One region of the Neobacillus sp. BF23-41 genome, then DNA from elsewhere that is predicted to be linked to it. Evidence: predicted binding sites of a transcription regulator. Region 1 holds the regulator's gene; each other region holds the start of a gene.
What was found. The regulator Rex, encoded in region 1, represses fermentation and respiration genes when NADH is low (regulators of the CRP and FNR family bind a similar motif). The targets are predictions, from matches to a motif close to TTGTGAAATATTTCACAA.

Region 1 (7,565 bases):
TTCATAATGCCGAGCAACGCGGTGAGATAATTGCCCCTGAAGACCTTGCTGCAAGCTTTCAAGCCAGCGTGATTGAAGTGTTAGTGAAGAAAACAGAAAAGGCCGTCGCTGAATATGGGGTAGGACAAGTATTAGTGGCTGGCGGAGTTGCCGCCAATAAAGGCCTTAGAAATGCTTTGGAAAAGACCTTTTCAGAGAAACCTGGAATTGAATTAGTGATTCCGCCATTATCCCTATGTACTGATAATGCAGCGATGATTGCTGCTGCTGGAAGCGTGATGTTCGAAAAAGGAATTAGAGCAGACCTTTCCCTAAATGCCAACCCGGGACTGGATATCGAAATATACAATGAATAACTCTTCTGGATAAGAAGAGTTTTTTTGTTGATAAGATTTTATAAAAATGCAGATCAAAAACTGGTGAATGTGGATAAGTGGGGTGTTATCTGTGTATAATGTGGATAAGTAAGGAATTTATTGTGGATAATGTGGAAAAGTAAAAATAACATTGAAACTGTCCTGTTTGTATTGTGAATAAGAATGTGGAAAAGTGTATAACTTAATGAATTATTGCCATCATATCAAAATTTGTCGATAATTGTCATAATAAACAAAAAACCAGGCGAATGCCTGGTTTTTGCATAATTATTCAGCAAGTTCCGCCCATTCTTCCATTAAGTGCTCGAGTTCAGACTTTGCCTTTTCATTTTTTATGTTGATTTCCAACACTTTTTCATGATTTTGAAAAATGTCTGGTTCGCATAATTGCTGCTCGAATTCTTGAATTTGCTCTTCTAGCTCTTCAATTCGTTGTTCCATTTCTTCTAATTTCCTTTTGCGCTGACGCTCTTGTTTTTTACTTTCCTTATCCTGTTGATAAGAGTTTTTTTCAAAAGCATCCGTTTGTGCTGCCCTTTTTGCTGTTGCGGCCATGGCTAGTGCCGCAAGTTCTTCCTGCTCTAGTTTCTTCTCTAAATAATAATCATAATCCCCGAGGTATTCTGTACTTCCATGACGACTAAGTTCTAAGACCTTTGTGGCAATCCGGTTAATAAAATACCTATCGTGTGAGACAAACAATATCGTGCCCGGGTAATCTATTAAAGCATTCTCTAGAACTTCCTTACTATCTAAGTCAAGGTGGTTGGTAGGCTCGTCCAAAATTAACACATTTGCTTTCTCCAGCATCAGTTTAGCTAATGCTAGACGGGCTTTCTCACCGCCGCTTAAGGTGGAAACTATTTTTAAGACATCATCACCAGAAAATAAGAAATTACCGAGCACCGTACGTATTTCTTTTTCATTTTTTAGTGGATAGTCATCCCAGAGTTCATTTAAGACCCGCTTATTGGAGGTCAATTCAGCTTGCTCCTGGTCGTAATACCCAATCTGAAGGTTTGTCCCATAGAGTATGGTTCCATCAAGTGCAGGCAACTTTTTGATTATTGTTTTTAAAAGTGTTGATTTGCCGATACCATTCGGTCCGACCAAGGCGATACTTTCACCTTTATAGGCCCGGAAAGAAATGGACTCTGAAACCATATCACCCTCGTACCCAACAGCGAGTGAATCCACTGTTAAAACATCATTTCCGCTTTGTTTTTCAATTTCAAACGAGAAGGAAGCAGACTTTTCATCGCCTAATGGACGATCCATCATCTCCATCTTTTCAAGCTTTTTACGACGGCTTTGGGCACGTTTGGTTGTCGATGCCCGCGCTAAATTCCGGTTGATAAAGTCTTGGAGATCCGCGACCTCTTGCTGTTGTTTTTCGAAAAGCTTTAAATCACGCTCATAATTTGCCGCCTTTTGATCAAGGTAAGAACTATAGTTGCCTGTAAACCTTTGGATTTGCTTACGGGAAACTTCATAAACTTGAGTAACAACTTTATCTAAAAAATAGCGGTCATGGGAAACGATCAAAATCGCCCCATGATAACTTTGTAAATATTGCTCCAGCCAGGAAAGCGTATCAATATCAAGGTGGTTTGTGGGCTCATCCAATATTAGGATATCAGGCCTGGTTAACAAGAGTTTACCAAGGGCTAGACGAGTTTTTTGCCCGCCGCTTAAACTAGATATCATCAAGGATTTGTCATGGAAATTCAGCCCATGAAGGACGGAGCGCATCTCTGCCTCATACTGATACCCTCCCAGTTCTTTAAATTTGACCTGAAGATGATCGTACTCTTTTAGGATTCTTTCGTACCTGCCACTGTCTTCAAAAACGAGGGGATCAGCCATTTGTTCTTCAAGTGTGCGGAGTTGTTTTTCCATTAATCGCAGCGGTTCAAAAACCGTCAGCATTTCATCCCATATGGATAATGATGATTCTAACCCAGTATTTTGAGCTAAATAGCCAATCGTCACCTCTTTTGGCTTGATGATTTCTCCGCCATCATGTGACAAGTGTCCGGCTATAATCTTCAATAATGTCGATTTTCCCGCCCCATTGCGTCCAACAAGGGCAACACGGTCCCGAGTTTGTAATTCGAGCTTAATATTCGATAAAATAAGGTCAGCACCATAATATTTTTGTAATTGATTAACCTGTAGCAAAATCATTCTCATTCACCTCTATTACATAGGATAAGTGTACCTTATTCCCGGTATGTCGGCAATAAACTGCTCGCCATATTAGCGGAGTGAAGTCTTAAACCGACATAAAATGTAATATATAGTTCAAAGTTTCACACACATATAAGGAAAAATAGTGTATGATTTGATGGGAGGATTTTTTATATGGCAGAATTTACGCATTTTAATGAAGAAGGCAGAGCAAAAATGGTCGACGTCAGTGATAAGCCGGAAACGGCACGTACGGCGCTTGCTCATTCCAGCATTACCGTTAGTAAAGAAATTTATGATAAAATAACTAATAATGAGATGAAGAAGGGCGATGTCTTAGCAGTGGCCCAGATAGCAGCTGTCATGGCAGCAAAGAAGACATGGGATTTGATTCCAATGTGCCATCCGATTCCATTAACAGGTGTTAATATTTCTTTCTCTTGGGAACAGGATAAGGATGAGAACTATCAATTATATATTGCTGCAGCCGTTAAAACGAAGGGGAACACAGGCGTAGAAATGGAAGCGTTAACAGCCGCATCCGCATGTGCCTTAACGGTTTATGATATGTGTAAAGCCGTTGATAAAGGTATGGTAATTGGACCGACGTATCTTGTCGAAAAAACAGGCGGTAAAAACGGTGATTTTAAAAGAGATGAAAGAGTTAAATAAATTTTTAACTAAACCATTCATGGGGTGTGGGAGATTATGAGTAATGAAACAACGAAAATACCACAGGCGACAGCAAAACGGCTGCCCCTCTATTATCGATTTCTAAAAAACCTGCAAAGTTCAGGCAAGCAAAGGGTCTCTTCAGCGGAATTGAGTGAAGCAGTAAAGGTAGACTCAGCAACGATTCGCCGCGACTTTTCCTATTTCGGTGCGTTAGGAAAAAAGGGCTATGGGTATAATGTTAATTACTTAATATCCTTCTTCCGAAAGACCTTAGATCAGGATGAATTAACTAAGGTTGCCTTAATAGGAGTCGGAAATCTTGGGACTGCCTTTTTAAACTATAACTTTTTAAAAAATAATAACACAAAAATAGAATGCGCCTTCGATGTGGATCCCGACAAAATGGGAACTATGATTCGCGAGGTACCCGTTCATCCTATGGATGATTTAGAGAAGGTGTTATCAGAAACTAATATTTCAGTGGCGATATTAACGGTTCCGGCTCCTGCCGCTCAAATGATAACCGATCGACTGGTCCAAGCGAATGTAAAAGGGATCTTAAATTTCACTCCAGCGAGGTTAAATGTTCCACCATTAATAAGGGTCCATCATATTGACTTGGCTGTGGAGCTTCAATCGCTAGTCTACTTTTTAAAGCATTATCCAACGGTCGAAATAGATGAAGAATAATTAGTTAAAAAGGCTTTCCACAAAATTTGTGGAAGGCCTTTTGTATATTAAATCCCTGCTTTTTTTAATTACATAATCTATAAAAATACTTTCTTATGCACTAAGATGTAGGTAGATAAAATGCAAGCGGTTACTAGCCGGGAAGTGGGGGAAATTCAATGTCAATTTTACGGGATGAAGCGTTAAAAATGCACAAGGAACACCAAGGCAAGGTTGGGATTTATTCTAAGGTGGCAGTACATAATGCAAAAGATTTAAGCCTTGCCTATTCACCCGGTGTGGCAGAGCCATGTTTGGTCATTTATGCAGACGAAAATAAAGTCTATGATTATACCTCGAAGGGCAATCTTGTCGCAGTTGTATCCAATGGGACAGCGGTCCTGGGGCTTGGAAACATTGGACCAAAAGCTGCGATGCCTGTGATGGAAGGAAAGGCCGTGTTATTCAAATCGTTCGCAGATGTTGATGCCTTTCCCATTTGCTTGGCCACCACTGACACAGACCAGATCGTAGAAACCGTCAAGCTGCTAGAACCAACATTTGGCGGAGTGAACTTGGAGGATATTGCTGCGCCGCAATGCTTTGAAATTGAAGACCGCCTCCGCCAAGCCTGCGAGATTCCTGTTTTTCATGATGACCAGCATGGAACCGCGATTGTAACAGCCGCTGGTCTAATCAACGCATTAAAATTAGCGGATAAAAAAATTGAAGATATTCGTGTTGCCGTAAACGGAGCAGGTTCAGCTGGAGTAGCAATTGTTAAGCTCCTGCTGCATATGGGCGTGAAGGATGTTATTTTATGTGATACAAAAGGAATTATTTATGAAGGCCGCCCGTTCGGAATGAATCGATTCAAAGATGAAATGGCGCGAATGACAAATCGCGGGCAAAAACAAGGAACGTTAGCCGATGCGTTCCTTGACGCAGATGTGTTTGTGGGGGTATCAGCAGCTGGGGCCGTTACAAAGGAAATGGTTGGTTCTATGCACCGTGACCCGATTATCTTTGCCATGGCCAACCCAGTACCGGAAATTATGCCCGATGCGGCCAAAGAAGCAGGAGCACTTGTAGTGGGTACAGGACGTTCTGATTTTCCGAACCAGGTTAATAATGTGCTTGCTTTCCCAGGAATTTTCCGCGGCGCTTTAGATGTCCGTGCAAAGGAAATCAACGAGGAAATGAAGCTCGCCGCGGTCTATGCAATTGCTGGATTAATTTCAGATGAAGAACTTCATGCTGATCATGTTATTCCAGACCCTTTTGACCCTAGGGTCGCAGCACAAGTAGCAGCAGCAGTTGCTTCCGCTGCAATGGAAACAGGGGTAGCTCAAAGAATTGTCAATGTTGAGGAAATTAAACAACGCCTATTAGCACTAGCGGAAGCAAAACAACCAGTTCATGTTTAGGTCGAGTAAAATCAAGCTTTTAAGGGAGGACTACCTCAATCTAGAGGTAGTCTTTCAAATTTTGGGAATTAGGGCATATTTCCAATATACCTTTTAAATTTTTAGTACAATAATGAATGATAGTTTTTTTCTTTTTTAAATCGGTGGGTATGAGCACGTTTTTAGGTAAGTAATTTTAACATTTCCTAGAAGGACATCTAGGGTTTTGCAATCGGAGGGGATGAAGTTGGCGATTGTGCTGACGATGTTTGTGCTTGGGATATTATTAGGATTTGTTGGGGCGGGCGGCTCCGGCTTTATTATTGCCATCTTAACAGTTATTTTTGGAGTACCAATACATATGGCGTTAGGGACATCACTAGCAGCGATGGTGTTTACGAGCATGTCAGGTGCCTACAGTCATTTTCGTCAAGGAAATATCTCAATTAAAACCGGTTTAATCGTCGGTGGATTTGGTGCAGTTGCCTCCTATTTAGGTTCAAAACTAGCCAGTTTGATTCCGATCCATTCTTTGCATTGGTTAACAGCAGGGATGTTATTTTTGTCGGCTGTAATACTGGTTGTACGCTTATTTATTGTTCAAAAAATAAAGGCAAACAACAAAAAAGTGAAACCTGGCAACCTGCTTCTCATTAAGAAAGCGGCAGTCGTCGGGTTGGTTACCGGATTGTTGTCTGGTACATTTGGGATAGGTGCTGCGCCGTTCATTCAAATCGGGTTGCTGGTCATCATGGGACTTTCGCTTAAACAATCAGTTGGTACAACAATGCTCGTTATTTTGCCAATCGCTTTAGCAGGAGGAATCGGCTACTATTTCGAAGGATACCTGAATTTAACCCTGTTAGTTGAAGTGGTAGGAGGAACGATGATTGGCTCCTATGTCGGGGCTAAGTTTACAGCCCTTGCTCCGCAGCCTGTATTAAAAAGTGCGATGGTCCTGACCCCTATTATCGCAGGAGCTATTTTGCTCATAAGTTAAGGCATCATTCGCAAGGATGGTTAACTTTGAAAATTAATCCTCAGGCCAGCCTAAGTTAAAGAAAGCTTTTAGACTGCAATGTATTTTCATAAGAATGCTTTGCAGCCTTTTTGCGTTTACTAACCCTGTTGGTTAGTATGTCATCAGGTGGAAATCAGAATGGTGCCTGTCGCCTTCTCAAAGATGGAGGGAAATATGAGAAAGGGAAGATGGAGTTTACAGACGGTAATTATTGTCTTTGTGTGTATGGTGGTTACTTTTTCACTTTTGATAACAGATTTACTTATCAGTTCGAGAATTGCTAAGGAGACGGAAAAAGGTCAGGCTGAGAAGGCGAGAAATGTGGCTCGAATGGTTGCTCATAGTCCGCTTGTGATTGATGCGATGAGTGGAGAACGGGATGTAAAGGAAATCCAAACGTTTGCGAATGAAATGAGAAAAGTGACAAACGTTTACTTTATTGTTGTGATGGATATGAAGGGGATCCGTAAATCCCATCCTGATAGCAAAGAAGTTGGCAAACAATTCAAGGGTGGAGATGAAGGGCCGGTACTAAAAGGGAAAGAGCATGAATCTATTTCAAAAGGAGCTCTAGGACCTTCTTTACGTTCTTTTACGCCGATTAAGGATGCAAATGGGAAACAGATCGGGGCAGTAGCCGTTGGGATTTCTCTTGATAATGTGGAAACGGCCGTCAATAAGAGCAGAATAGGGATCTATATTGGGACGATGATTGGTATCTTAATCGGTGTTCTCGGGGCCGTGATTTTAGCCAGATATATAAAAAAAATCCTACTTGGGCTTGAGCCATTTGCGATTGCTAAATTATTAGAGGAACGCAGCGCGATGCTTCAATCGGTGCGTGAGGGAATTGTGGCAGTTGATCAACAGTCTAACATAACACTCGTCAATCGAGCGGCCTTAAAGCTGTTCGATAAAGCAGGCCTGCAAGATAACCCGATGGGGACAAATATCGAAGAATATATGTCATCTACTCGCTTGGGTGATTTATTAAAAACTGGTAAACCTGAATTGGATGAAGAACAGAATATAAATGGGATGACCATTTTAACCAACCGAGTCCCTGTGATCGTTGGTAATAAGGTAGTCGGCGCGATTGCTACTTTTCGGGATAAAACAGAAATACAGGTGCTTGCTGAACAACTGACCGGAGTTAGAATATATGCTGACGCACTTCGGGCTCAGGCCCATGAGTTTATGAATAAACTTCATGTTATTTTGGGAATG
Region 2 (7,565 bases), on a different contig from region 1:
ATTGTTTACTTCTTCTTATTGATTCCTCATGAGATAAAATGGTACTAACAAACTAAACATTGATCACTATGGAAAATAGATGATTGTTAATATGACACATTGAGGTGAAGCTGATGACAGCAATAATGAAACCAACTCATTCAATTGAAATAAAAGAATTGCTTAAATTTGCAGACCGGAAATTTAAAAGTGAAAAAGGAAGCTTTTTATTTCAAGAAGGAATGCTTGCGGAAGAACTTTACATTATCATTTCCGGCAAAATTCAAATCAGTAAAATTACTTCAGATGGCCGTGAACTTTCATTAAGAATTTGTGGAGAAAATGATATATGCGGGGAATTAACCCTATTTACTGATAACCCCAGATATTTATTAAGTGCAATGGTTCTTGAAGAAGGAGAAATCGTAGCAATAAAAAAGGATATAATCGAAAGTGAAATTTTCCAAAACAGTAAGCTTGCTTTTGAATTTATGAAATGGATGAGTGATCATTTCCGGAAAACACAAACAAAATTTCGCGACCTCGTTTTAAATGGAAAACGAGGTGCCCTTTTCTCAACACTTATCCGTATGTCGAATAGTTATGGTATTCAAAAAGATAATGAAATCTTAATAGATCTGCCGTTAACCAACCAAGAACTTGCCAACTTCTGCGGTACATCACGTGAGAGTACAAACCGTATACTTAGTGAACTAAAGAAAGATAAAATCATTTCAGTTAAAAAAGGAAAGATTTCAATATTGGATTTACAATACTTAAAAAATGAAATCGACTGTGAAAATTGTTCTGCCGTTTATTGCAATATCGAATAGGCTAGCCTATACTTATTTGCAGTTATCTATATACGCAAGGCTGTCTCACTATAATAAGGCAGCCTTTTTTATCGGTTTTAATTACTGTTCTTGCTTTTCTCTTAATGATTTAGGAATATAAACGCAGAATGGCTCGCTTTCTAGATAATCTCCAGTCATTGCATAAGCTCTAGACCTTGATCCCCCGCAAACATGACGGAATTCACAGACACCACATTTCCCTTTAAAAAGATCTGGGTTTCTTAGTGATTGGAAAATTGGTGATTCACGATAAATTTCAGCTAATGGCGTTTCCCGGATATTACCAGCTTTAACGGGTAATAGTCCGCTTGGATATACATCGCCAATATGGGAGATGAAAACAAAACCATTACCATCATTAACACCTTTTGGTGCTCGTCCTAAACCATCGATAGAGCCTGTTAATCCTTTTTCTGTTAATGCACTTAAATACTCAATCTCATCTGTTGTTTCCTTCGCTTCGCGCATTTTTTGTTGAATCACAACACGTCTATAGTGCATGGCTTCTGTTGTTTTGATATCAAAAGACACGCGCTTACTTAAATCATATAGCCATCTGAATACTTTTTCATGTTGAACTGGAGAAATCATATCTGATTGTTGACCTCTTCCTGTTGGCACTAGGAAAAAAACACTCCATAACACACATTCTAAATCTTCAACCATTTTTGCCATTTCATCAAGGTAGTCAATATTGTAACGGGAAATCACCGTATTAATCTGAATTGGTAATCCAACTTCATGCAAATATTTTATTTTTTCCATGGTAAGGTCAAATGATCCAGCTGTTCCCCTAAAATGGTCATGAATCTCAGCCCTAGGACCATCAATACTAAATGCCCAGCGAGCAAGACCAACTTCTTTTGCTTTTTCAATTGCTTCTTTTGTTACATTTGGTGTCGCGCTTGGGGTCATTGATACCCGTACGCCTTTTTCAACTGCATATTTCGCAATATCAAAAACATCTTCTCTCATCAGCGGGTCTCCGCCAGTAAAAACAAGCATCGGATTGTTCATTTCATATATTTGATCAATTAAATTTTTTCCTTCTTCAAATGATAGTTCACGTGGATCCCTTTTATACTGTGCATCGGCACGACAGTGTAGACACTTTAATTGACAAGCTCTAGTGAGTTCCCATATTACGATAAAAGGGTCTTTATTAAAATCTCGGCTAATAGCCATATGAAACGCCTCCTAATAACGGCTATTCAAATCCAACAGCCTTATTAATCTGTATTATAAAGGTGTTTATATTTGAAAAAAGTGAACTATCTCACATTCAGTATGCTAGATATGTCTGAAACGTGAAGAAAAATACAAAAACAGCAGAAAATCTGCTGTTTCTAAAAAATACGCTTATTTTACTGAGAGTTCAAAAGCCTCTAATTAAGCTTAGCGAATTCCTAATGCGATTTTCGCATAACGTGACATCATTTCTTTATTCCATGGAGGATTAAAAACAATATTTACTTCTACTTCTTTGATCTCCGGAATGTCGGCCAATGCCCGTTTAACCTGGTCAACAATTGTTCCAGCAAGTGGGCAGCCCATTGAAGTTAACGTCATGGTAATCGTTACATTTCCTTCTTCATCCATTTCAGCATTATATACTAATCCTAAATTAACAATATCTACCCCTAGTTCAGGGTCAATTACTAGTTCTAAGGCACCCATGATATTTTCTTTTAGTTCTTCATTCATGTTTGATCCACTCCTTCATTATCTTGTCCCACTCTATTATAGCAAATGATCAAGCATGCTAAGATTGAGACTTAGTTAAAAAAAGTATATAGTTTTTTTATATCTTTTGGTGTGAATTTTTTTACAGTTTAGATATAAAATTGTTAACATAGTAAAGATAGGAATAAGAAATTCCACTAAGTATTAAATGCATAATTGCAGTGTAACATGTATATAAATTTTTTCCTAAAGCGACGCACTTTATTAGCGATGAAAATTATAATTAGAAGGAGTTATTATGACAGATAGACACTTAATTGCATTAGATTTAGATGGGACATTATTAAAAGATGATAAAACGATATCATTAAAAACACACGGAATTATTAAAAAAGCAAGAGAACAAGGTCATATCGTTATGATTGCAACAGGAAGGCCTTATCGTTCCAGTGAGATGTACTATCGGGAATTGGATTTAGACACACCGATTGTCAATTTCAATGGAGCATTTATGCATCACCCTCGAAAACCTGATTGGGGATTTTATCATGAACCTCTTGATATAAAGGTGGCAAAAGAAATTGTGGAAGCGTGCAGAAGTTTCCACTTCCATAATATAATTGCCGAAGTGATCGATGATGTTTACTTCCATTATCACGATGAAAAGCTGTTAGATATTTTCAACTTTGGCAATCCAAAAATCACTACGGGAGATCTGGCAAATTATTTAAATGATTCACCCACGAGTTTATTAATTCATACAGAGGAGGATCAATTAAAGATAATTCGCGAACACTTATCGGCCGTCCATGCAGAAGTTATCGATCATCGCAGTTGGGCCGCTCCATGGCATGTGGTTGAAATTATAAAGGTTGGCTTAAGTAAGGCTGTGGGGTTAAAAAAGGCTTCTGATTATTATGGTATTCCCGCTGAGAGAATTATTGCGTTTGGCGATGAAGACAACGACCTTGAAATGCTTGAATTTGCTGGGCATGGGATTGCCATGGGAAACGCAATCGACAAAGCGAAAAATATTGCTAATGACGTCACTCTAAGTAACGAAGAAGATGGTGTTGCTCAATATTTGGCAGATTTGTTAAATATAAAATATTAACACTCATTTCACCATTGTTTACCTAAATGAACCTCCCCCTTTTGGTACATACTATTTTTTGAGGCAGCGTTGCTGTTTCAATATGAGCTATGAGCATATTGGAGGGATTCGAATGGGTAAACGAAACAAATCAAAACGCTTTGTCCAGCAAGGAGTGGATACGGTCAGTAAGCATGCTGAACGTATTCCTTATCACATGACTTACGCTGAAGCGGAAGCTCAGAAGATGTCCAATGTGCAAGAATCCTCGCTTGGAGGAATATAACATGGGAAACCAATTGTTCCAAGAAGCACGAAGATTTGTTGAGATGGCGAAGTCTGCCGACCCAGCTGATCTTGATTCTGCTGTCGCGAAAGCTAAAAATGCATTAAGTTCTGCTTATGCAAATTCGACTGTAGCAGAGCAAGCACAGCTCCAACAAATGCAACAAGAGCTTGAACAGATGACTTAAAAAGAAAAGCGGAGGCACCTAACTGGGCGCTTCCGCTTTTCTTTTTGTCTAGCTATAGCGCCTAGGGGCTCGGGGTCATCAGCCAATCCGTCCTGAAGGTTAAAAAGCAACCTTCATGCCGGCTCGTCTTATGCCTGTCGCCCCTGGACAAGGCGCTTCCGCTTTTCTTTTTATTCCTTACGAAAAAATCCATAGATATTGGTTGTTTGAATGATATTTGTAAAGGCATTGGGATCCACATCCTTAAGGATCCTTTCCAAATCAAAGAGCTCATAGCGTGTAATAACTACCATCAACATTTCTCTTGCTTCGTTTGAGAACGCACCTTTTGCTGGTAAAATCGTGATTCCTCTTACAAGTTTTTCTTGTATTGCTTTTTTCATGACATCAGCCTTTTTGGTAATAATTATTGCAGTGAGTTTTGCATGTCTAGTATGAATGGCGTCAATCACTCTAGTCGAAGTATATAAAGTAACAAGTGTATAAAGGGCTTTCTCCCAGCCATACAAAAATCCTGCTGTTATAATAATCACTCCATTTATAACCAACATATAGGGTCCAATCGGCTTGTCTTTCATTCTCGATAAAACCATTGCAATGATATCTACTCCGCCTGTTGAAGCTCCCCATTTTAACGTAATCCCGACGCCAACAGCTTGGATGACACCACCAAAAACAGCATTTAGAAGAATATCATTCGAAACTTGTTTAATAGGAATTAGTATTAAAAACAACGAGGACAGGGCAACACTTATAAAGCTATAGACGGTAAAGGATTTCCCTACCTTTTTCCAGCCTAAAATGGCCACAGGAATATTCAGCAATAATAATAAGAACCCTAGTGAAACATGGATAGGAGTATAGTCACTTAACACCTTTGAAAGTAGTTGTGCTATTCCAGTAAATCCACTTGAATAAATATTTGCCGGTACTAAAAATAAATTCATCGCTAACGCACTTAACAATGAGCCCGCTGCCACCACTGCCAGTTTTTGCGCCTGGAGCCATATCATTTCAATTTCCCCCTTTTTATGTGATTGTCAATCCATTAATACTTTTGTGGTGATTGCTAATTGTATTTTTATGGTGAAACCGATAAACTGAAACTATAAATTAGCCTGAAAGCAGGTGAGCTTCATGCAGGTAAGAATACTAGCTGATAGCGCATGCGATTTACCAAAAAGTTTTTATGAAGAGAATCATGTTACTTTATTTCCTTTAAAAGTCGAGATTAATGGCAAAGAATTTGAAGATGTAAAAACAATTGATCCAAACACCGTCTATGAGGCAATACGTAATGGCGTTGTTCCAAAAACATCTCAAGTCTCCCCACTTCTGTTTGAGGAAGTATTTACCAAAATGGCAGAAAAAGATGAAGATGGGATATACATAGCTTTTTCTTCAGCATTATCTGGTACATATTCAACCGCTGTTATGATTCTTGACCAAGTGAAGGAAAAATATCCAAATTTTAAGTTAACAATTGTCGATACAAAATGTGCATCGCTTGGATTTGGTCTTGTGGTTAAAGAAGCAGCATCACTCGCCATGAAAGGTGTCGATAAAGAAACAATCTTAGAAGATGTTGTTTTTAGAAGCCAACACATGGAACATCTTTTTACTGTTGAAGATTTAGATTATTTAGCAAAGGGTGGCCGAGTATCAAAAGCATCTGCCTTCCTCGGCGGATTATTGAACATTAAGCCAATCTTAAATGTGGAAGCCGGAAAACTTGTTCCAATTGAAAAAATCCGTGGGAAGAAAAAAGTGATGCGCCGTATCATCGAAATTATGAAGGAACGCGGGGCAAATATGAAAGACCAGGTGATTGGGATTAGCCAAGCCGATTGTGAAGAAACCACATTAGAAATGAAAGTAATGATTGAAGAAGAATTCCATCCAAAAGAGGTATTCATTTCTTCCATTGGTTCTGCCGTTGGGTCACATACAGGTGCAGGAACAATCGCGATTTTCTTCTTAAATCAATTACCATCTTAATAAAAAAATGAGTGAGGTGCGCACCTCACTCATTTTTCATTACTCTATTTATGGTCTGTCTGCTTGGAGTATTGATTTTTTCCAGCTTGACGATTTTTTTCGCGCATCATATTCTTTTCATGGCGAAGGGCATTGTTGTCTTTTGCTTTTTTATCGTTGTCTGATGTATGTGGCATATCCTTACCCCTTTCAAATAGATTCACTTTAGTTTCTGTCAATTTGAAAAGAGTATGTAAAAACACATTAATCTTTCTTTACATATGTCCAGTTGCCCTCTTGGTATACCCTGCCCTCTTTCATAAGCTTTCCAAGGGCCCGCTTGAAGGCACCTTTGCTCAAATCGAAGCGATCTTTAATATCTTCAGGCATGCTTTTATCGTTATAGGGCATGGCTCCATTTCTGCTCATTAGATATTCATATATCCGTTCCGCATCTAGATCCTGCGATTCCTCTTTCCTTGCTAGTAAAGAAACATTAATTGTTCCATCTTCCTTAACGTCAATAATCCTTCCCTCAACCTTTTCACCTATGCGGGGCTCTTCTGGTCTTTGTGATTCATGAATGAAACCTTTGAACCCTTCTATTGTAAAGATCCAGCTGCCTACTTTAGCTGTACGATAAATATGTCCCTGCACATTTTTATTGAAATTTTCTCTTGTTGCTTTTACGGAAATAGACTCAATTACTTGGTCACTGGCAAGCTTCGCGTAAAGAAGGTAATTGCTGCTTAGCTTTAAAGTTATGTAGACTAAATCTCCTGGCATTGGCCATACTGTCTTATGCACAGGCAAATCATCGATTCCTAACAAAATATCCTTTGGAAGTCCTATATTGATAAAGACGCCAATTCTGGGATTTATGTCCGTTACTTTAACCCAAGCATATCGTCCAATCGCAACCTCAGGAATAGTGGTTGATGCAGAGATTCGACCTTCTGAATCAACATAAAGAAACACTTCAACCTGATCCTCTTCTTCTAATTCTTGATTGGCTTGATTTATATGCAGCAAAACATCTTCATTACCGTCTGTTAAAAAATAGCCAAAGGATGCTTTACGGGCGACTGTTAATGTGGTTGTTTGACCAATAAGTTCATTTAAAGACATATATAACTCCTTCTTTCTTTTTCGGAGAATTTTCCTAAGCGGTTGTTACAACTGCTATATTTTACTATAATGTACCCATAAAGGGAAACTTTAGCAGGCTGGGTTTCACATATCGTTATAAAATGGAGGTTTTGTTATGTCAAAAGATAGCTCATTTGATATTGTATCTCAAGTAGACTTATCTGAAGTTTCAAATGCGATTGCCCAAACCATGAAGGAAATTGGCACTCGCTATGATTTTAAAGGCAGTAAAAGTGAAGTCTCACTTGATAAGGAAAAAGAAGAGCTTGTTCTTATTTCAGATGATGAATATAAAATGGACCAGCTTAAAGATGTTTTGTTTAGCAAACTGATGAAACGAAGCGTTCCCGTTAGAAA
Region 3 (7,565 bases), on a different contig from region 1:
CAATACTAAATTATAATTATTATAAATTAGTATTGATTATCAACAGGATAACATGTACCCACTATTACATAGGTATTAAAAATAAAGGACGTTATTCCAAAAATGAGAAATAACGTCCAAAAAATTTTTATTTTAATGTTAGTAAGCCCTTAGTTGTGATTAAAATTGTCCGCGGACGTCACTCATGTTCATTCTACCATATTTTAGTATGATTGTTTATAAGAATATTTTAAAGAATATGAACATTTTAAGGCAAGTTAAAGAATTAATGGTTAAATTTTAATTTGGACGAAAATAGCTTATAATGTAGTTAACACTATAATAGGAGGATTTTTTATGAGTGATATAAACCAAACCAATCCACAGGAAGAACCTAAGAAGAAAATAAGTCTGCAGGAAGCGATGAAACAACAGCTGGAAAATAAGAAAAACAAATCAGCCGCTGGGAATTCAAGCTCGAATAGCTCACAGGCAACTAAAAAGCTGCAAAGCCAGCAGACTAAAAAAGTAAGTAATTCACGGAGAAAAATGGGTGTCTAGTGGTCAAAATAGAGTAGACATTGTCCCAGGGACTTTAGTCAAAATAGTCCTAAAAGCAGATCAAAGAAGCGGGAAACTCACTGAGGGGACTGTTAAGGATATATTGACCAAGTCAAGTTTTCACCCTCATGGAATTAAAGTACGGCTAACGGATGGTCAAGTTGGCAGAGTCAAGGAAATCAATCGTTAAACCAACCCTCTACATTTATGTAGAGGGTTTTTTGTAAATGGGACGCTCATTCATTGTTCACACAGAACGGTTTTTCCAATAAAAAACAGACCCAAATGCTTGGGCCTGTTTTATCGGCGGGTCATTATGCTTTACGGACGTTTACTGCTTGTGGTCCACGCTGACCACTTTCAATTTCAAACGTAACCTCTTGACCTTCATCTAATGTTTTGTATCCTTCGCCTTGAATAGCTGAGAAGTGAACAAATACATCTTCTCCACCTTCACGCTCAATGAATCCAAAACCTTTTTCACCGTTAAACCATTTTACTTTACCATGTTCCATTTTTGTAGCCTCCTAGCATGTAACAATTACATGTAAATTGCAAATTGACTTGCCTAATTATTTTTACCCATTTATGGATTGCATATACCAAACTAATTCCTAAAAATTTTATCGTCCATATTTTATTTTGACAGCACCCATTTACGGATTGCCTGCGCTACACCATCTTCTTCATTGGTTGCTGTTACCCAGTCCGCAGACTCCTTTACCGTATCCTGAGCATTTCCCATCGCTACACCCAAACCAGCAGCTTTGATCATTGCTAAATCATTAAGGCTATCTCCTACGGCCATAACATTTTTCATTTCCAAACCCAATCGGCTGCAAACAATCCCAAGTCCCTTCGCTTTATTAATTCCAGCTGGATTTACTTCAATGTTTTTCAGGGTTGAATTGCTTAATTCAAATTCACCTTTAGCCTGTAATTCATTAAAGATTAGTGCTCTTGTTGCGTCATCATCGATATTAAAGCCAAATTTCATCCATTCCAGTGTATGTAGGTCAGCCGGCATTTCATTATGCCAATTACGCTCGGTACTAATCGCCCAAAATTTTGTGTTATGCTGTTGCGTTAACCCCCACATCCACTCAACCAGCTCCGATTTAACCAAATTCCTTTCCACTAGTTCCCGTTTCTCATCCCAAATCTCACTTCCATTTACCGTTACCAAATATGAATTTAGCTCCAATGAATCAGCATGCTCTCGACTAGTAATCACAGAACGTCCAGTACTTAGTACGACAAAAACTCCTTTGTCCTTTGCTGCTTTAATTGCCTGGCGATTTGCTTCCGATATCTGGCCTTTATTATTTAATAGTGTGCCATCCATATCAAGTGCTACTAATTTGATTTCAACATCATTTTTAAAATTATCCATATGTATTAAAGTGCTCCCTTCTTACTTTTCCATCTATAAGATTAACACCATTACTAAAAATTAATCAAATAATTAAGTTTACATAATATATTTACGGTAGACAAAGAAGAGTCAAGTGAAATCCAAAACATTTCTAATACAACAACCATTAAGTAACAAATAGGCACACCATCGCATATAGTACCCATAAGCCAAAGGATAGAAAGGTGTTTAAAGATGCCATCGGTTGTAATCAATTTATATTATTTAAAAATCAATAGTATTTCGGGTAATGGTTCCATAACTATAGGGGAAGCATCTCATAATAGTCCCACTTCCAATACTAAATCACAAGGAATTAATGCTTCATATGGAGACACTTCACCGACTGAGGCAATGATGGAAAACCTATTAAATGATCCTGACGTCAATGATCAAACTTCAATTGGAACTACTGATGTTGCTAATGTAAATAAACCCATTCAACCTGTACTACCAATCTAACATTATAGGGGTTATATGATATGCCATTTCAAATAAATATTTTAAATTTTAAGATTAATGGAGCTACGCAAAACGGAAATGTTGATATAGGTCCCACTGTGCATAACAGCCATACTGCCAATAGTAAATTTGTCGGAGCAAATTTTTCTTTAGGTGATTTTTCACCTGCTTCTTCTCTTATGAACTCAGGCAATATAGATCCAGATATTAGTGATCAGGATCAAATAGCTAACCCTTCTATGCCTATCGCCAATCAAATTTAAAGGAGTAGTAAGATGGATATAGAAAAAATGAGAAAATGGCTAGAGATTACAAATGAATATAGAGAGAGCAATTTTTGGTCTAGTGTACTTAAGCAAAAACATCCTGATGAATTTTTTAGAGAAGCGGTATGTAATCCAAAATTTGATATATATCAAAATGAAAATTATTACTTTATTATTTTTGAAATACCTGGAGTAAATCAAGAAGATCTTTCAATTAACTTAATCACAAATACACATTTAAAAATTAATGGCAGAATAAAGCCGGTTCTACCATTTGAAATGGAAATGAAAAGAGAGCGAATATATGGTGATTTTGAACGTGTAATTGAACTTCCAGAACCAACATATGTTCATTTAATGCAAACACAAATTTATAATGGACTACTTCATATATCATATCCTCGAAAAAGTGTGTTAAATAATAGTCAATAGAAAGAAAAGAAAATAGTCACAAAAAAAACGCAGTGAACTCACAAGCGTTTTTTCTTGTTTTATTAATGGTGATGATGAACGCCCATTGTTGGGTTGGTAATTAGCCATTCTTCTTTTGGTAATTGGAAATATTGAATCCAGATATTATTTAATGTCGGATCATTTTTATCAAGAATAAAGTCAATTTCTTTATCACTTGTAACCACTACATCGTTTTCTGTTGGTGTATCAAGCTTTAATTCATAATGGGCGTGGTCTCCGTGGATACTTGTCACATATACTCGAAACAATTTCCCTTGTGCCTCTTCTTGTTCCATCATTTTCTTCAATGCTTTTGCTGCATTCCGATTAACTTTTACCTTCATTTTTTACTCTCCTCTATCTATGTATTCCTTTATATTATCCCACTTTAAATCCAAAATAGACAATGTTTAGCTTTGAAACAACAAAAGTCATAAATGCACTTTTTGTAAAATCAACTTACCTAATTTTTCCTAGTAAGGGATTTTAAAACCTTAACAAATTTGTCACAATTTAATCCAAAAACCTATATTAACATCACAGCAATGTTGATAATATAGATTTTAGGAAATACATACAGACTAATTAATATTAAATGATAATTAATTTAAATTCTTACATCTATTACAATGAAGGAATGAATTAGTCTTGTTTTGTTTGTGAATGAATTCACGATAATCATATCAAAAAATGAACATTCTAGAAGGGAGAAATATTCATGTTTAAAAAAAGCTACATCATTCCACTGTTAGCTTTAGTACCAACTTTACTTTTAAGCGGCTGTACGAATATGGTCGTCTTTGATCCAAAAGGCCCTGCCGCACGTGACATTCTAGAATTAATTAACTGGTCACTTATTTTTATGCTGTTGGTGGTTGTCGTTGTATTCGGTTTATTTGGATATATCATTTGGAAATATCGTGCGAAACCTGAAAATGCAGATTACGAACCGCCTGAAGAACACGGAAGTACAAAATTAGAGATTATTTGGACTGTCATTCCTATTCTGATTGTCATTGCTTTAACGATTCCTACTGTTAAAACAATATATAAATTAGAGAAAGTACCTGCCGGGTATGAAAATAAAAAACCTATTACCATTAATGTAACATCAGCTGATTGGAAGTGGATTTTTAGCTATCCAGAACAAGGGATCGAGACAGTGAACTATGTGAATATTCCTGCTGGCACTCCGGTACAGTTTAAGTTAACCTCTGCTGGTACAATGCAATCGTTCTGGGTTCCTGCTTTAGGTGGTCAAAAGTATACCATGAACAAAATGGAGACAGAGTTGTATCTCACAGCAGACAAGCCTGGAGAATTTCTAGGTAGAAATACAAACTTTAACGGCAAGGGATATGCAGAAATGGAATTTACAGTTGAAGCGAAATCCCCGCAAGCCTTTGAAAAGTGGGTTAAGGATGTCAAAGATACTGCCCCTAAGTTAACAGAAAAGAAATACAATCAACTTCTAAAACCTACACACTTAGGTCGTGAAACATTCCTTGGAACTCATCTAGCCTGGGTAAATCATGCTGATATGAATTCTAAAACTTATACAAATCCTGAATTGTACGAAGTACATGGCGTCAAAGGAAAGATTTTTAAAGAGAAAGAAACAAATGGGCATTCTATGGACATGGGCGAAAAATCAGATGGAGGTGAGCACGATGGGCATTAATTGGCATGACTTTTTTATTGTCGGCAACCCATTAATACTAGGTTCTCAGATTGCTATTCTATTAACAATGATAGGAATTGTAGCAGGGGTTACCTATTTAAAGAAATGGAAATGGCTTTGGAGAGAATGGTTAACAACCGTTGATCATAAACGAATTGGGATTATGTACATCCTTTCTGGTGTGCTGATGTTTTTCCGGGGAGGCGTAGATGGTCTTTTAATGAAGGCTCAAACCTCTCGTCCAGAGATGAAATTTTTAGATGCGCAGCATTACAATGAAATTTTTACCACACACGGTGTGATCATGATTTTGTTTGCGGCAATGCCATTATTAATTGGTTTAATGAACGTGGTAATCCCGCTGCAAATTGGCGCGCGTGACGTGGCATTCCCTCAACTTAACGCTCTAAGCTTCTGGTTGTTCTTTAGTGGTGCTATGTTGTTTAATATTTCGTTTGTTATTGGAGGGTCCCCGGATGCCGGCTGGACAGCCTACTTCCCTCTTGCAGGTAAAGAATTTACTCCTGGGATCGGAAATAACTATTACGCTATTGCCCTGCAAATTGCCGGGATTGGTACGTTAATGACAGGAATTAATTTTATCGTAACTATCTTAAAAATGAGAACTAAAGGTATGACACTAATGAAAATGCCAATGTTTACTTGGACTTCATTCATTGCATCTGTCATTATTGTGGCTTCCTTTCCAATTTTCACTGTTGCACTTGCCTTGATGACCTTTGACCGGATCTTTGGAACGCACTTCTTCACCTTAAGCGGTGGCGGTATGGATATGATGTGGGCCAACTTATTCTGGTTATGGGGTCACCCTGAAGTATATATCGTTGTTCTTCCAGCATTTGGGATGTTCTCTGAGGTTATTTCAACCTTTTCTAGAAAAATGCTGTTCGGTTATAAATCAATGGTATTCTCCATTGTTGGAATTGCGTTATTAAGTATGCTTGTTTGGGTTCACCACTTCTTTACGATGGGAGCCGGACCAGGAGTCAACTCTGTTTTCTCCATTACGACGATGATGATTGCTATTCCAACGGGTGTCAAAATGTTTAACTGGTTATTCACGATGAGAAAAGGTCGAATCGAGTTTACAACAGCGATGCTGTGGGCGCTTGCATTCATTCCTTGCTTTATCATTGGTGGTGTAACTGGGGTAATGCTTGCCATGGGTGCTGCAGATTATCAATATCACAATACCCTATTCCTTGTCGCTCACTTCCACTATGTGTTAATTCCTGGTGTTGTGTTTGCGGTGTTTGCCGGGTTATATTACTGGTGGCCAAAAATGTTCGGACATATGCTAAATGAAAAAATCGGTAAAATTCATTTCTGGTTCTTTACGATTGGATTTAACTTAACGTTTATGCCGATGTTTTTCCTAGGTTTAAACGGTGCTGTCCGCCGTTCATACACGTATTCAGCTGAATCAGGCTATGCACCATTATTCATGTTATCTACCATTGGCGCAGTGATTTTAGCTATCGGATTTGGTGCTCTTTGCTATAACATTTATTGGAGTGCACGCTATGCGGACCGTAATATTTCAAACGACCCATGGGATGCAAGAACCTTAGAATGGGCTACTGCTTCACCCCCTCCATTCTATAACTTTGCGAAATTACCTGAAGTGAAATCTGTTGATGCCTTCTGGTATATGAAAAAGGATAACGTAGGATTGACCCTGAAAGACGACGAAATTAAAGAAATCCATATGCCAAGTAATTCCGGCTTACCAATCTATATGGGGGTTATCTTTGGCATCGCCGGGTTCTTCCTTGTCTTTGAATGGAAAATTGCGGCTCTTGTAGCCACTGTTGGAATAATTATTGGGTTAATCATTCGTTCGTTCGATTATAACGATGGCTTCCATGTTACAGTTGACGAAATAAAGGAAACGGAAAAAGCATGGCGTAACGTCGATAAAGGGGGGAACAGCCATGTCGGCTAATGTAAACACAGCCTTACCACTCGAATATCAAACTGAACAGAACCGGATGAATATTCTAGGATTCTGGATTTTCTTAGGAGCTGAGATTGTCCTCTTTGGAACTCTCTTTGCGGTCTTTTCTGTATTAAATGCAAGGTATGCTGGTGGTCCCACACCAAAGGACCTTTTTGAAATAAAAGATGTAATGATCGAAACCATCCTTTTATTAACAAGTAGTTTTACTTGCGGTCTTGCGATCTATGAGATGCGTCGCCATAATCGTAATGGTCTATTATTATGGTTTATTATTACCCTTCTACTTGGTGCTGGCTTCGTATTCATGGAGATAACGGAGTTCATCCATTATGTTCACGAAGGAGCAACAATGCAAACTAGTGCTTTTCTATCTAGCTTCTTTGTATTACTTGGTACACATGGACTGCACGTGAGCATGGGTATCGGCTGGGCAACAATGGTGATTATTCAAATATTAAAAAGAGGTTTAACACCTGTAACTGCCCGTAAAACATTTATTATCGGTTTATATTGGCACTTTTTAGATGTTGTATGGATTTTTATTTTCACATTTGTGTATTTAGCAAGGATGGTGTCATAATGGCTAAAAATACCAAAGGGTTTCCACTTACACACGTGTTAGGTTTCATCATGTCATTAGTACTAACCTTTGCTGCACTTGGTGTGGCACTGAAAACCAATCTTCCTTTTAAAACAATACTCTGGATTATAGGTTCCTTAGCTGTAATCCAGGCTTCTCTTCAACTTTATATGTTCATGCATATGAAC
Region 4 (7,565 bases), on a different contig from region 1:
AACTTATTTCTCACGAACTCAGTGTTCAATTAGCGTTTGTCGTTTTTTAATAGATTATGTTACTGATAAAACTAAATTTTTTCATAAAATACGAAAAATCACGAATGGATATCTTTCCCTTGTAAAATTATAGATTATTTTGTAAATTTTGATATAATAATAGAGTCATATTTAATCAGAAAATCACATGCGAGGAGGAAAAATGAAGTTTATTGCTAAAATTACTTTTTATATCATTGTGTTAGGATTATTTTTCCCATTGATTTTTCCAGGAGAAAAGGCGCAAGCAAGTACATGTAAGGGGGTAACACCATTAACTGATCCAGTCGCATTAAGAATGGAGAAGGGTGAAATGGTCATATGGGAAAATATTCACCCAAATCTACTCAGGGCGAAAATTAATTATGAAAAACTGCTGAAAGCAAAAGGCTGGAAGATTCAATACAATTCCGCCTATCGACCATATCAATATCAAAATCACTTTTATGAAATTGTTACTGGCGTTTCGTCAACATGTAAAAGGTCTGAAAAGACCAAACATGGGTTGGGGCCTTTAGTTGCTAAGCCCAGTGCCAAAGCGCCTCATACGAAGGGGATAGCATTTGATGCCATTGTTTTTGACAATAAAGGAAAGCCTTTAAATGGATTACACTATGTAAATTCATCACTTTTAAAGCTAGCGAAGCAAGTGGGCCTTAAATTTATTAGTACTAGCAGGGATGGCGTTCATCATGAATTGATTAATATCAGTCCGCCGAAAGTCAATGACGTGGTACCTCCAGCTGTACAAACTACATATTTAGTAAAAGGTATGATAACTATCAATCCTAGTCTCGATGTGAAAAACTTCCCATATAATGATTCACCAAAAATAGGTAAGGTCATTTTAAAGGATAGAGTTGAAATTTCTGCAAAGTCTGGTGATTGGTACAAAATTAAATATGGAAAAGGTTTTGGATGGATAAAAAGTGGAAATAAAAATCTCTTTATACTTCCATTTATGCCGATCTTATCAAATATAAAGATTACATACGATGTTAATTTATATGAACAGCCAAGTCTTTTATTGAAAAATAGCGGTGTGCTTACACCGCAAACTGCAAAGGTTATGAAGAATAGCGGGAAGGGATGGTACATGATTCATACCTCCTTAGGAGCTAAATGGGTGTATATTAATCCAAAACCATTGAAATATCTACAAGTAAAAAAACAAGAAAAATTGTATAGCAAACCATCCATATCGTCTAAGACATACGGGCAGATTACTCCACAAAAAGTAAAGGTCTTGGCTGACCGTGGAGATGGATGGTATCAAATTTCCACTAAAATGGGAGCTAAATGGATTAATTATTAATTTCACACGCTAAAAAATAGTACTGGTAAAACCCTTAGCTACCTGAAAAAGGACATTATAACAAAAGCAGGTACAATCAACCTAGGATACAGCACTGCCTCCCTTGGAAATGGGAAATACTCTGTAGTGATGGCAGCGACAGACACAACTAAAAACCGTTCGAGCGTGACAACTACTTTCGTTGTAAAAATAGTGGTCAAACCAAAAAAGGGAAAAGTAACTGTATCACGTCTTAATGTACGTGCAACAACATCAACCAAAAGCAAGGTAATAAGTACTTTAAAGAAAAATCAATCAGTAACCATTGTCTCAACAACAGGTTCATGGAAAAAAATCAAATTTGGTAAAGCAACAGGTTATGTTTCAAGTAAATATATAAAATAAAAAAGGCAGAGACTTTCTCTCTGCCTTTTTGGTTTATTTAGCATGTGTGATTACACCTTTCAAACTGGAGGGTTCTTTTTCCAAATCTAACAGTTTTTCCTTCATATCTAAACCGCCGCGAAAACCAGTTAATTTCCCATTCTTACCAATCACACGATGACAAGGAACAGTAATTAATATCGGGTTTGCCCCAATTGCGGCGGCAACGGCACGTACCGATTTAGGTTTCTGCAGGAGTTCCGCGATTTCTGAGTAAGTATGTGTGCATCCATAGGGAATTTCATTTAATACGTTCCAAACAGATTGTTGAAAGGGAGTCCCGTGAAAATCAATTGGAAAGGTAAAAGACGTGCGCTTTCCTTGAAAATATTCGGTGAATTCGTCTACAAAAGGTTGTAATTTACTATCATCACGCTCCAAAAGGTGATGCGGGAGTTTTTTTTGAACCCAAGTCACCAGTTCTTCTAAGTCCTTATGATCGGAACCTACATAACAAAGTCCATCTACCGTTGCTGCGAGATACATTTTCCATGGACCATATATAAACAAACTCCAATAAATTTTCTTTTCCATTGTATAAACCTCCATTCTTTATTCCTTTCGGATCATTTGACGATACGCTGATGAAGTATGGCTGGTTATTTTTTATAAAAGTGTAGCAAAATGGGCTGGGTTAGGGATACCGACTAACATACTGGTTTATCATCATATGAAGGAACATTATTGATAATTGCCTGTCATCTTTCTTCTGTTAGACCATTCGTCTCCGTCCGTAACTCCTGTGGTGTTTTTACACTCTTCACCATATCACCTCAGAATCAGTATACCTTTATTAAGAAAGGGAAGTAAGATATTTTGAATATAAAAGCAAGATTACAAAGGTAAATGTAAGCGCTCTAAAATAGTTAAAGAAATATTCACAGGATTTTAAAAGAATTTGTTATAAAATAGAAGTATGTTAAATATTTCACATACTAAATGGTTCATTTAAAAAGGAGTATATCATATGGGATATAGTAAACCCGAAACAATCATGGAAATTACCGTTGAAAATGGAGTGAAAAAATCAAAATACCCTCCTTTACAGACCCTGATATTAGGTTTTGAAGCAGGTGCCTTCATTGCTTTAGGTTATTTACTTTTCATCCGTGTCACAGCAACTTTAACAGGAAATTTAGAGGGGTTAAGCAGTTTGATTGGTGCGTCTGTCTTCCCAATCGGCCTTATCCTCACCTTGCTTGCAGGTGGTGAGCTATTAACAGGAAATATGATGGCTGTGCCTCTAGCTCGAATGGCGAACAAGATTAGCACTAGACAGGTTGTCTATAACTGGTTTCTTGTTACGGTCAGTAACTTTATCGGGGCCATTTTTGTAGCATACTTTTTTGGACATATGGTTGGACTTACCGAATCAGGCCCCTTCTTGGAAAGAACGATTAGTATTGCTGACCATAAATTAGAAGCAACCTTTCTCCAAGCCTTCGTTTCGGGGATTGGCTGTAATTGGCTGGTGGCAGCGGCAGTGTGGCTTTGTTATGGAGCAAACGATATGGTCGGAAAAATTGCAGGTATTTGGTTTCCAACGATGGCATTTGTCGCAATCGGATTCCAACACGTTGTAGCGAATATGTTTGTGATTCCTGCAGCGATATTTGCCGGCCATTTTACTTGGCTAGGATATATTGAAAATTTTATCCCTGTCTTTCTAGGCAATGCGGTTGGCGGATCTGTCTTTATCGCACTCGCATATTGGCACGCCTATAAGAAAAATGAACCCACATATTCGGAACCATTAGTGGTTCAACCAATGATGAAAAGCAGCGTAAGATAATTTACAGCTTAAAAAAATTATATATCTTCACTGATAAAGCTCCTTACATCTAAGGGGCTTTTTTGCATATTAATCAATACTTATAAGTCATATTGACATGCAAACGGGAATAAAATCCAAGAATGAATGGACTTCGTTTGGAGGTCAGCATTTACTGCATGAAAATAAAGGATAAGAGGTTGGGGGAAATGACAAAGAGCTCGTGGCTAGTATCAATTTTATTAATTTGTAGCTTATTAATTATTGCCGGATGTACAGAAAAAATGAATACAGAAAAGACAGTTGAAGAAAAAGTAACTGAACCAGGACAACAAAAGCTCAATAAAACACCACCAGAACCACCACAAAAAGAAGAACCAAAACCAATTAAAGTAAATGTCATTGATCCGAATACAAATGCTATTTTGGAAACCTTTTTACCGGTGGAAATGGGTTTTGGAACCGATAATGAAACCTACAAAAAGGAACTTGAAAAATGGGCAAAGGATTTAGCAAGAGGGACGGAAAGTACCAAAGGATATGACCAACGAATGGTTCTTGATAAGATTGGCCCCAATGGTCAAATCATTAAAGGCAAACCTAGAATTATCTTAGAGGAATCAGAGTTAGTTGAAAAGGTCATAACAGCATCGGCAACGGGTGGAGATATTGAACTACCTTTATATGTGACCGAGAGCGGTTATAAGCCTGTGGATGTTGACCAGTTAGGGGAAGTTGTCGTAGCAAGCTTTACAACGAGATTTAATAGCGTAGTTGTAGGGCGTTCAAAGAATATTCAGCTGTCGGCCGAGGCCATTAATAATATCATTGTCGGAGCGGGAGATATTTTCTCATTTAATACCACTGTTGGTCCAAGTGATGCCGCCCATGGATATCAAAAGGCGAAGGAAATTGTAAATAAGCAACTAGTCGACGGTATCGGCGGAGGAATTTGCCAGACGTCATCAACCCTGTTCAATGCAGTGGATCAGGTAGGTGTTAGTTATATTGAAAAACATCACCATTCCTTGTCGGTTGGGTATGTACCTGCTGGCAGAGATGCAACCGTATCTTATGGTGGACCGGACTTTCAATTTCAGAACAACACTGGTGCTCCATTTATTATCAAATCCATTTATAAAAAGGGAACCCTGACCATTGAAGTAAGAACATCAGTAGCCTACCAAAGTCTGATCGCCAAACATTCGTGAGTGTCAGGCACCAAACTACTACTTTTAATATTTTTAACATAATAACCCGCTATTAATCTTCAACGTTTAAGTTGAAGATTAATAGCGGGTTATTATCTTTGACTGAATAGAAAATTTTGTATATTCCTTAACTGGAATGCGAAAAATACCCTTGGTTCTTTTAGAAAATTGTAGGAGGAATAGTATGAAATTGTTTCAAAAAGCGCTTCTTTCCTTATCGATCCTAGCACTGGTGGAGATAACGGGAAATCAAAGTGCTACTGCTCATGCCCTAAGGGATATGGATCATCAATTTCAAACTGTTAATAGGCCTCAAGTTGTAGAGGTTAGCAGACAGAAACCTTCGAATGGAAAGAATCAAGGGTTATCTGAAGCATATCATGGACATAAATCCAACCGTCCAGAAACGGTCAATCCCAAAAAGGGAAAGCCACCGGCCGCAAATATTCGTTTCATTCAGGTCCAACTATTAGGGATTAATGACTTGCATGGCCAATTAAATGTGACTCGGAAAGTAAATGGGAAACCGGTTGGTCGAGTGGATTATTTAGCAGCCTATTTAAAACAGCGTGAGGCTGAAAATAAAAATACTCTATTGGTGCAAGATGGAGACATGGTGGGAGCCAGCCCCCCTGTGTCGGCCCTTTTACAGGATGAACCGACAATCGAGATCTTGAACAAACTGGGTTTTGACATCGGTACTGTTGGTAATCATGAATTTGATGAAGGCTTAACGGAACTGATGCGCCTTATTAAAGGGGGAACACATCCGAAAACAGGAAATTTCGCTGGATCAAATTTCCCATGGATTGTTGCCAATGTGGTCAATGAGAAAACAGGAAAAACGATTCTCCCTCCTTATCAAGTGATCAAAGTAAATGGGATGCCCATTGGTTTTATCGGTGTGGTAACTACTGAGACTCCAAAGCTTGTTGTCCCTAGCGGTGTGGCAGGATTACATTTCACGGATGAAGTAGAAGCAATTAATCGGAATGTAGCGGAGTTGAAAAAACAAGGGGTAAAATCGATTGTCGTTTTAGCACATAACCCTGGTACATCAGGTCCAAACGGAGAAAATCCAGTAGGGCAGCTTGTCGATATCGCAAACCGGGTCGACGATGAAGTGGATATCATCTTCGGCGGCCATAATCATGCCTATATGAACGCAACGATTGACAATAAACTAGTTGTTCAATCCTATTCCTATGGAACTGCTTTCTCTGATGTTGATCTTGAGATAGATCCTAAAACAAAGGATATTGTCTCAAAAAGAGCTGAGATTGTAACTACCTTTCAAGAAGGAATCGAGCCCGATCCCGAAATAAAGAAAATGATAGAAGGATATGAAGCTAAAATAGAACCGATAGTTAATCAAGTTGTTGGATCTTCATCTGAAAGTCTGACGGCAAAGCAAAATGAAAATGGTGAGTCAGTGCTTGGCGATTTCATTGCGGATGCACAAAGGAAAGCGTTGAATACCGAATTAGCCTTTATGAATCCTGGCGGCATTCGAGCAGATATTGATCCTGGCGATATCACCTGGGGAGAAATTTACACGGTACAGCCCTTTAATAATGACCTTGTCAAAATGTCGATGACGGGACAGCAAATCCGTGAATTGCTCAACCAGCAGTGGGGGGCAACAAAAACGAACATGCTGCAGATTTCTGGCTTAAGCTATACTTGGGATCCAAATAAACCAGCAGGGCAAAGGGTAGTGAGCACCAAGCTTCCAGATGGCACGGAAATGGATCCTAATAAATCCTATTCTGTGACAGCGAATATTTTTCTTTCTGGAGGAGGAGATGGATTTACTGTATTTACTCAAGCTAAAAACAAAGAAGTCGGCCCCGTTGACCTTGATGCATTAGTTAACTTCAGTAAAGCCCAGCCAAAACCGTTCACTTATGGCATTCAAAATAGAATACAAAGGGTTCAGTGACATCCTTGGTGTTTTAAAAAATGGGTGTCAGGCACTAATTAGTGCCTGACACCCATTTTTGTTTCCCTATTGTAATGCATCTATTACTAACTCTTTTGCCGGCAGGAAGTCTCCGCCAGTGTCCAAGTAGCGAACGGTTACTTTATCTCCTTCTTTTAAGTAGATAGCTAGCGGGACTCTTTCCGAAGAGATGATAAAGTTTTGGCGATTGTCTAATAAAAAAGAAACAATGGTGAAATCTTCGTTTTGTTCTTTATAGACTCTCACCACTGTTCCGCTGATTTGCTTTTCATCCGCTTTAGAACTTCCGTCTACAGTGCCCTTGCCCCTTTGTAGGGCTGTTTTATATTGTTTTAGGGCCTCATTTGGAGTATTGGCGTACACAGAAATTTCTGGATTAGCTGCAGAGACGATAAAGTAATTTTGCAGAAAACCGTTCGAATCCAATACAGACGTTAACCAGCTTGCTTCTCCGTAAAAATTGTAGAGAATCGGCATTTGCCCATGCCATTTCTTTTCAATAAATTTCTTCTCAATGATCTGCAAGGCACCCTGTGAATCCATATAAGATTGCTCTGGATTTCCGGTATAGAAAGTTGCTTTTCCCGTCCTTGAGTTAGTCAACGAGTAACCAAGCATAGAATCTACGCCTTCTTTAGGACTTGTGAAATCAGTAAAATAATACATCTTTCCATTTTCATCAAAGATCGGACTTACATTTGACTCAGTTCCTTCATCAGATGGGAGTTTCACGTCAGATTTTCCGAATTTACTATTCCAAAATCCATGGACGAGGTTCCCATAATAGCTGTTTTGCAGACTAACTGCTTCAGGTGAGACCGCGCCATCAATAAATTCGGGGAC

Region 2: a site for Rex is predicted at 2,098-2,115, ahead of AB7942_RS02645 (TIGR04053 family radical SAM/SPASM domain-containing protein). Genes of this name have one in related genera too.
Region 3: a site for Rex is predicted at 3,793-3,810, ahead of qoxA (cytochrome aa3 quinol oxidase subunit II). Genes of this name have one in related genera too.
Region 4: a site for Rex is predicted at 2,694-2,711, ahead of AB7942_RS11055 (formate/nitrite transporter family protein). Genes of this name have one in related genera too.

Annotation. Positions count from the first base shown of each region.
Region 1 covers NZ_JBGBPR010000017.1:2,565-10,129, forward strand. Annotated here, with positions in the region: gene tsaD (tRNA (adenosine(37)-N6)-threonylcarbamoyltransferase complex transferase subunit TsaD) at 1-356, shown strand, start outside; gene AB7942_RS21545 (ABC transporter ATP-binding protein) at 645-2,564, opposite strand; gene moaC (cyclic pyranopterin monophosphate synthase MoaC) at 2,742-3,239, shown strand; gene AB7942_RS21555 (redox-sensing transcriptional repressor Rex) at 3,276-3,932, shown strand; gene ystJ (NADP-dependent malic enzyme) at 4,091-5,338, shown strand; gene AB7942_RS21565 (sulfite exporter TauE/SafE family protein) at 5,565-6,317, shown strand; gene dcuS (DcuS/MalK family sensor histidine kinase) at 6,513-7,565, shown strand, end outside.
Region 2 covers NZ_JBGBPR010000001.1:553,969-561,533, forward strand. Annotated here, with positions in the region: gene AB7942_RS02640 (Crp/Fnr family transcriptional regulator) at 114-812, shown strand; gene AB7942_RS02645 (TIGR04053 family radical SAM/SPASM domain-containing protein) at 894-2,018, opposite strand; gene AB7942_RS02650 (metal-sulfur cluster assembly factor) at 2,229-2,537, opposite strand; gene AB7942_RS02655 (Cof-type HAD-IIB family hydrolase) at 2,815-3,630, shown strand; gene AB7942_RS02660 (hypothetical protein) at 3,743-3,895, shown strand; gene AB7942_RS02665 (DUF3813 domain-containing protein) at 3,897-4,082, shown strand; gene AB7942_RS02670 (YitT family protein) at 4,253-5,095, opposite strand; gene AB7942_RS02675 (DegV family protein) at 5,220-6,080, shown strand; gene AB7942_RS02680 (DUF3941 domain-containing protein) at 6,125-6,256, opposite strand; gene AB7942_RS02685 (CvfB family protein) at 6,324-7,187, opposite strand; gene AB7942_RS02690 (YajQ family cyclic di-GMP-binding protein) at 7,324-7,565, shown strand, end outside.
Region 3 covers NZ_JBGBPR010000011.1:166,578-174,142, forward strand. Annotated here, with positions in the region: gene AB7942_RS17780 (hypothetical protein) at 337-540, shown strand; gene AB7942_RS17785 (YwbE family protein) at 533-730, shown strand; gene AB7942_RS17790 (cold-shock protein) at 855-1,055, opposite strand; gene AB7942_RS17795 (Cof-type HAD-IIB family hydrolase) at 1,178-1,933, opposite strand; gene AB7942_RS17800 (spore germination protein) at 2,150-2,416, shown strand; gene AB7942_RS17805 (spore germination protein) at 2,437-2,679, shown strand; gene AB7942_RS17810 (Hsp20/alpha crystallin family protein) at 2,692-3,114, shown strand; gene AB7942_RS17815 (iron-sulfur cluster assembly accessory protein) at 3,177-3,479, opposite strand; gene qoxA (cytochrome aa3 quinol oxidase subunit II) at 3,854-4,816, shown strand; gene qoxB (cytochrome aa3 quinol oxidase subunit I) at 4,806-6,782, shown strand; gene qoxC (cytochrome aa3 quinol oxidase subunit III) at 6,772-7,377, shown strand; gene qoxD (cytochrome aa3 quinol oxidase subunit IV) at 7,377-7,565, shown strand, end outside.
Region 4 covers NZ_JBGBPR010000005.1:225,353-232,917, reverse strand. Annotated here, with positions in the region: gene AB7942_RS11070 (SH3 domain-containing protein) at 203-1,354, shown strand; gene AB7942_RS11065 (SH3 domain-containing protein) at 1,484-1,738, shown strand; gene AB7942_RS11060 (methylated-DNA--[protein]-cysteine S-methyltransferase) at 1,772-2,311, opposite strand; gene AB7942_RS11055 (formate/nitrite transporter family protein) at 2,745-3,569, shown strand; gene AB7942_RS11050 (VanW family protein) at 3,758-4,759, shown strand; gene AB7942_RS11045 (bifunctional metallophosphatase/5'-nucleotidase) at 4,944-6,701, shown strand; gene AB7942_RS11040 (hypothetical protein) at 6,768-7,565, opposite strand, start outside.